One region of the Jeongeupia sacculi genome, then DNA from elsewhere that is predicted to be linked to it. Evidence: predicted binding sites of a transcription regulator. Region 1 holds the regulator's gene; each other region holds the start of a gene.
The links. Region 1 encodes FNR, which switches genes on or off when oxygen is low (the NO sensors DNR and NnrR bind a similar motif). Its sites were predicted from a motif close to TTGATNNNNATCAA; they were not measured.

Region 1 (2,268 bases):
GTGAGCGCACTGCGCAGTGCGGTTGAAACCGCCAGCAATGCCTATGATGCCGTTGCCAAGACCACGCAAAAGCTGGCTAGCGACTTTGTCGAAGCCACGACCAGCGGTGCCGAACAAACCGTCAAGGCTGCTGCTCGCAAGGCGACTGCCTGATTGATCGGATGTGGTTGTAGCGTTCGCGAGAACGCTTGCTAAAAGAGCCGCCTTTTGAGGCGGCTCTTTCTATTTGACGATCCAGAAATCAGCTTGGCGCGGCCGGCGCAACCGCTGGCAAACTAAGCAGCATATGCGCCAGTGTCGTCGCCGGTGCCATGAGGCCATGAGGCTGATCGGGCAGGACCTGTTGCAGTGGCGCGGGAATGGGATGAGCCGGCTCGAACGGCAGGTTTTCAACCAAGCCGAGATAGTGTGCCGCATGCTCGCGCGTCTGGTTAAGCGTGCTTTGGGTGAGGCATTGCCAGATGGCTGGATCGTAGGCCCATTGCGCACTGCTCGTGCCGCCGAGCCAGCCGAGAATGGCGAGCGATTGATGCTGCCATCGCTGCAACAGGGCAGCGATAAAGGCCCCTGCACTGGCATTGCCAAGATGCAGCCAGGCGCGAGGCCTTGATGGTGATAGCGCATCAAGTAGTCGCGTAGCCGCTTGAACCGCACCGCTCGGGCCGCCGGCGCCGATCATCCAGCCATGCTGCCGTGCCTGTTGCGGGTCACCATGCGCGACCATATCCACGAGTGGCACATGTTCGCCAAGGCGGCACCGCCATTGTGAAAAATCATCGAGGTTGACGTTGATCAGCACGATCACGCCGGCGGCGTGCAGGTCTGCGGATGCGGGTGGCGCAGCGAGCGAAAACCAGCTGATCCCGCCCGCGAAACGTTCTTCAGTACGGGCCCGGAGCAGGTCGATCAGCGTTGGCGGCGCCAGAACCAGAATGGAAGGCGCCACCGGCAATCAGCTTTGGCAGTTGTTGACGAGCAGTTTGAGCCCATCAACGTCGTGCAATTCGATCAGCCGGTTTTGTACCTTGATCAGGCCTTGATCCTGGAACTTGGACAGCGTGCGGCTGACTGTTTCAAGTTTTAGGCCAAGGTAGCTGCCGATTTCCTCACGCGTCATGCGCAGGTGAAAACTCATCGACGAATACCCGCGTACCTGGAACCGTTGCGACAGATTCAGCAGGAAGGCCGCGATGCGTTCTTCGGCTTTCATATTGCCCAGCAAGAGCATGACGCCGTGATCGCGGACGATTTCCCGACTCATCACCCGATAGAAATGGCGCTGCAGCACCGGAACCTTGCGTGACAGCGCTTCCATCTCTTCGAAGGGAAGTTCGCACACTTCGCTGTCTTCCAGGGCGACGGCGTCGCAGGTGTAATGATCGGCGCTGATGGCATCCATGCCCATCAGCTCGCCGCTCATGTGAAAGCCGGTGACCTGTTCACGGCCATCTTCAGATACCACGCTGGTCTTGAAGAAGCCGACGCGAACCGCGTACAGCGCACGAAAAGGTTCGCCGGCCCGGTATAGCGCTTCGCCGCGCTTGATCGGCTTGCCCTGGCCGATCAGTTCGTCGACTTGCTTCATTTCCTCAGCGCTCAACTCATTGGGCAGGCAGAGTTCGCGCAAGCTGCAGTTCGAGCAGGCTTGGCGCAGTTGTTTGAAGGTGATATCGCGAGACTGAAGGGCTTGTTGCATGGCGGCGCTCAGCTGGTAGGTGGGCAATGACGGCGGGCTGACCGATTACCGTTAGCCGGATAATTGGGTATTGATCGCCATCAAGATTGCATACGTTGATTATCGGCAAGCTTGCGTTAGAGCACAACCGAGCAAAATACCACCAGGCGCCCACAATGACACATCAACAAATCGAATTTGACCGTGCGCTGATCCAGCGGCACGACGGCAAGGGGCCGCGATACACATCGTACCCGACTGCAGACCGTTTCGGCGCAATGGCGCCCGGGAATTATCTTGGTCGACTGGCGCAGTTGCAACCGGGAACGCTCACCCATCCCTTGTCGCTGTATTTTCACATTCCGTTCTGCGACACCATTTGCTACTACTGCGCCTGTAACAAGATCATTACCAAGGATCGCAGCCGCGCCGAACGCTATCTGGATTATCTTGAGCAAGAAATGGATCTGCAGTGTGCGGTGCTGCCGTACAAGCCCCGCGTCAAACAATTGCATTTTGGCGGCGGCACGCCGACTTTCCTCTCGGATGTGCAGTTCGAACGGTTGATGACGGCGATACGTGCTCGTTTCGAA
Region 2 (2,268 bases), 1.6 Mb from region 1:
CCCAGATCCGGGCCCGGCGCCAGCAGCTTGATGAACGGTTCGACCTGCGCCACCGCATCCTTGTCACCGCCGAGCATGATCGTATAGCCGTTGGCCAGACCCCAGACGCCGCCCGATACGCCGGCATCGACGAATTTGATGCCGATGGCGTTCAGCTCGGCCGCGTGGCGCTGGCTGTCCTTGTACATCGCATTGGCGCCGTCGACGACGAGGTCGCCCGGTGCGAGCAGGCCCTTGAGCTTGTCGAACATCGACTCGCTGATCTCGCCCGACGGCAGCATCAGCCAGACGACGCGTGGCGCCGGCAGTTCGGCGATCAGCGCTTCGACCGATTCAAAGCCGAGGATGTTGGAGTTCTCGGCCGACAGTTGCGCGCGGGTGTCCGCGCTGACGTCGAAGCCGTAGACGGTGGCGCCGCTGCGAGCGAGCCGGCGGGCCATATTGCCGCCCATCTTGCCAAGACCGATAAGTGCGATGTTCATGCGTATGTCCTTTTTCTGACGCGGGCCAGGGCGCGGTGTTCACCGTGCCGGGCCCGCAGGGCGGGCGGCGCCTGCTGGACGCGCCCACTGATGCGGCTTTTGTGCCGCCAAGACGGCTAGTCTGGCAGCTTGGCCGAGCAAGTACATCCGGGATTATCGCATCGGGTTTGCGCCGTAGTGGCAAACACTTCGTTACGCTGCATTGCGGCACATCCGCGAAAGCTTGATCTGGATTAAGTCTCTCTTGTCATCGCAGGGCTATGTTCTCGCCCCAAATACACAGGGAGAGCCCATGTCCAAGCCGCAGCTCGTCTGTCCCGCCGGCAGCCTGCCGGCGTTGAAAGCCGCGATCGATCACGGTGCCGACACGGTTTACCTCGGCTTCAAGAACGCCACCAACGCGCGCAACTTTGCCGGGCTGAATTTCAGTGATGCGCAGGTGCGCGAGGGTATCGCCTATGCGCATGCGCGCGGCCGCGAGGTGCTGGTTGCGATCAATACCTACGCCCAGGCCGGGCGCCTGGCCGAATGGCACGGCGCGATCGACAAGGCCGCCGAATTCGGCGTCGACGCGGTCATCCTCGCCGACATGGGGCTGCTGGCTTACGCGCACCGCAGCCATCCGCAACTGCGGCTGCATCTGTCGGTACAGGGCTCGGCGACCAATGCCGACGCGATCAAGCTGGCGCACGAGTGTTTCGGCGTGCGCCGCGCCGTATTGCCGCGGGTACTGACCTTGCCGCAGGTCGAGGCGGTGATCGCCAAGACGCCGGTCGAGATCGAGGTCTTCGGCTTCGGCAGCCTGTGCGTGATGGCCGAAGGCCGCTGCATCCTGTCGAGCTACGCCACCGGCCAGTCGCCGAACACCCACGGCGTGTGCTCGCCGGCGGCGTTCGTGCGCTGGGAGCCGCAAGGCAAGGCGATGGACGCGCGCCTCGCCGGCATCCTGATCGACCGCTACGGCGAAGGCGAGCCCGCCGGTTATCCGACCTTGTGCAAGGGCCGTTTCGATGTCGAGGGCGATACCTACTACGCGCTGGAAGAACCGACCAGCCTCAACACGCTGGCGGTGCTGCCCGAGCTGATGCGCATCGGCGTTGCCGCGATCAAGATCGAGGGCCGCCAGCGCAGCCCGGCTTACGTGACCGCGGTGACCAAAACCCTGCGCGCGGCGATCGACGCCGCCGGCGACGCCCGCTACAGCGTCAAGCCGGCATGGCTCGATACCTTGGCGCCGCTATCCGAAGGCCACCAGCAAACGCTCGGCGCCTATAACCGGCCGTGGAGATGAACATGCAATTAACGCTCGGACCCTTGCTGTACTACTGGTCGCGCCAGACCACGCTCGATTTCTACGCCGAGGCCGCTGGCTGGCCGGTCGATACCGTTTACCTTGGCGAAGTCGTCTGCGCGCGTCGACACGAACTCAAGCTGGCCGACTGGCTGGCGCTGGCCGCCGACCTGTCCGCCGCCGGCAAACAGGTCGTGCTCAGCTCGCAGGCGCTGCTTGAATCGAGCGGCGATTTGATCGGGCTGAAAAAGCTGATCGAATCGGGCCATCCGATCGAGGCCAACGATCTGGGCGCGGTCAAACTGGCGCGCGACGCCGGCCGGCCCTTCGTCGCCGGGCCGCAGCTGAACATCTACAACGGTGCGGCGCTGGACTGGTTCACCGCCGCCGGCGCGAGCCGCTGGTTGCCGCCGCTGGAAGCCAGCCGCGATACCGTGGCCGCCATTCTGGCCGAGAAGACCGTACCGATCGAAACCGAAGTCTTTGGCCACGGCC
Region 3 (2,268 bases), 1.3 Mb from region 1:
CCGAGCGAGCTGCCGATCAGGCAGAACGGCTCGCCGCGCAGCCGGGTGATCGTGGTTTCGATCGCCTCGCATGCCGCCTGCGGGTCCATCGGCAGTTGCGGGCAATGGAAGTAATCTGCCCGCTGCTGCTCGGCCATCCACACGGCGGTGTCCTGCGCCTTTTGTGAAAAAGGGCTGGAAAGAAAGCCGTGCAGATACACGAGGTGAATGGCGGGCATGGCGTCTCGCTAGGGCTGAAGCAGGGTGGAGCCGGTGGTTCGGCGGGCTTCGAGTTCGCGGTGTGCTTTGGCGGCATCGGCCAGGGCAAAGCGCTGGCCGATTTCGGCGACGACGTAGCCGCGTGCGATCGCGGTGAAGTAATCCTCGGCGGTATCGAGCAGCTCGTCGCGTGTCGCGGTGTAGTGGCCCAGTGTCGGCCGGGTCAAAAAGAGTGAGCCTTTCTGCGCCAAAAGGTTGGGCGAGAACGGCGGCACGGCGCCGGAGGCATTGCCGAAGCTGACCATCATGCCGCGTGGCGACAGGCTGTCGAGCGAACCATCGAAGGTGACCGCGCCAACGCCGTCGTACACCACCGGCACACCGGCGCCCAGGGTGATTTCGCGCACGCGCGCGGCGAAGTCATCAACCCGGTAGTCGATGACGTGATCGCACCATTGGCTCGCCAGCGCGCATTTCTCGGTGCCGCCGGCGGTGCCGATCACGATGGCGCCGAGCGCGCGCGCCCACTGACTGGCGATCTGGCCGACACCGCCGGCGGCGGCGTGGATCAGCACCGTCTGGCCGGCCTTGAGCGGGAAGGTGCGCTTGAGCAGATATTGCGCCGTCATGCCGCGCAGCAGCGTGCCGGCGGCGACGTCGTCGGAAATCGTATCCGGCACCGGCACCAGCCTGGCGGCCGGGACGATCCGGTGCTGCGCGTACGCGCCCGGCGTACCGCCGGCGTAGGCGACGCGATCGCCGGGGCGGAATTCCTTCACACCGTCGCCGACCGCCTCGACCACGCCGCAGGCTTCCTGACCGAGACCGGTCGGCATCGCCAGCGGATACAGGCCGCTGCGGTGATAGGTATCGATGAAATTGACACCGATCGCCGTCTGGCGGATCAGCACCTCACCGGCGGCGGGGGCGGCCAGCGTGATGGTTTCCAGCTGCAGCACATCGGGATCGCCGTGCTGATGGATGCGTATGGCTTGCGTATTCATATGTAGTCCTGAATGGCTGGTTACATTCTAGCGGGGTCGTGCTACGAACGGCCGGCAATAGTGCCGCAAGCATACGCCGGATTCGCTTGGCATATCAGCCTGCGCGCGATGCTTGGCAAGCCCGGTGCGCGCCGGGTTTGACCTTGATCAAGCGGGCTTGGCTTGATTAGGCAAGGCGGCGATCAACACAATATATTGTGTCCATACGGCGCTAATGCACCACATGTTGATAAATTGTTGATGAATAGTTGATAACTCTGATGACCCACACTCCCCAGTATGTGACCAAGCGCGACGGCCGCGTCGCGCCGTTTGCCGCCGATAAAATCGCCGCCGCGATCGCCGCGGCCGGCAAGGCCAGCGGCGAATTCGATACCGACTGGGCGCACGCGCTCGCGGTCACGGTACTCAACCACCTGGCCGCCGACACCACGCCGTCGATCGAGGCGATCCAGGACGCGGTCGAGGAAACGCTGCTCGCCGCCGGCCACCTGAAAACCGCGCGTGCCTATATCGCCTACCGCGAAGCGCATGCGCGTCTGCGTGCCGATACCCGCACCGTGGTCGACGTCGGCGCCAGCATCAACGAATACCTCGACCGCTCGGACTGGCGCGTCAATGCCAACGCCAACCAGGGCTACAGTCTTGGCGGGCTGATCCTCAATACCAGCGGCAAGGTGATCGCCAATTACTGGCTCAACCATGTGTATCCGCCCGAAATCGGCGCCGCGCACCGCTCGGGCGCGATCCATGTACATGATCTGGACATGCTCTCAGGTTATTGCGCCGGCTGGTCGCTGCGGCGCCTGCTGACCGAAGGCTTCAACGGCGTGCCGGGCAAGGTCGAGGCCACGCCGCCCAAGCACATGGGCAGCGCCGTCGGGCAGATCGTCAACTTCCTCGGCACGCTGCAGAACGAATGGGCCGGCGCGCAGGCGTTCTCGTCGTTCGATACCTATATGGCGGCGTTCATCCGCGTCGACGATCTGTCGTACGAGGAGGTCAAGCAGCACATCCAGGAGCTGATCTACAACCTGAACGTGCCGAGTCGTTGGGGCACGCAAAC

Region 2: the regulator FNR is predicted to act here: its motif matches at 706-719, upstream of ubiU (ubiquinone anaerobic biosynthesis protein UbiU).
Region 3: the regulator FNR is predicted to act here: its motif matches at 1,340-1,353, upstream of JLC71_RS12685 (ribonucleoside triphosphate reductase).

What each region holds. Positions count from the first base shown of each region.
Region 1 is NZ_AP024094.1:1,310,694-1,312,961, reverse strand. It holds gene JLC71_RS06100 (phasin family protein) at 1-153, shown strand, start outside; gene JLC71_RS06095 (hypothetical protein) at 242-946, opposite strand; gene fnr (fumarate/nitrate reduction transcriptional regulator Fnr) at 953-1,696, opposite strand; gene hemN (oxygen-independent coproporphyrinogen III oxidase) at 1,852-2,268, shown strand, end outside.
Region 2 is NZ_AP024094.1:2,923,340-2,925,607, forward strand. It holds gene gnd (phosphogluconate dehydrogenase (NAD(+)-dependent, decarboxylating)) at 1-482, opposite strand, end outside; gene ubiU (ubiquinone anaerobic biosynthesis protein UbiU) at 775-1,773, shown strand; gene JLC71_RS14080 (U32 family peptidase) at 1,776-2,268, shown strand, end outside.
Region 3 is NZ_AP024094.1:2,656,062-2,658,329, reverse strand. It holds gene JLC71_RS12695 (YqiA/YcfP family alpha/beta fold hydrolase) at 1-218, opposite strand, end outside; gene JLC71_RS12690 (quinone oxidoreductase family protein) at 228-1,202, opposite strand; gene JLC71_RS12685 (ribonucleoside triphosphate reductase) at 1,463-2,268, shown strand, end outside.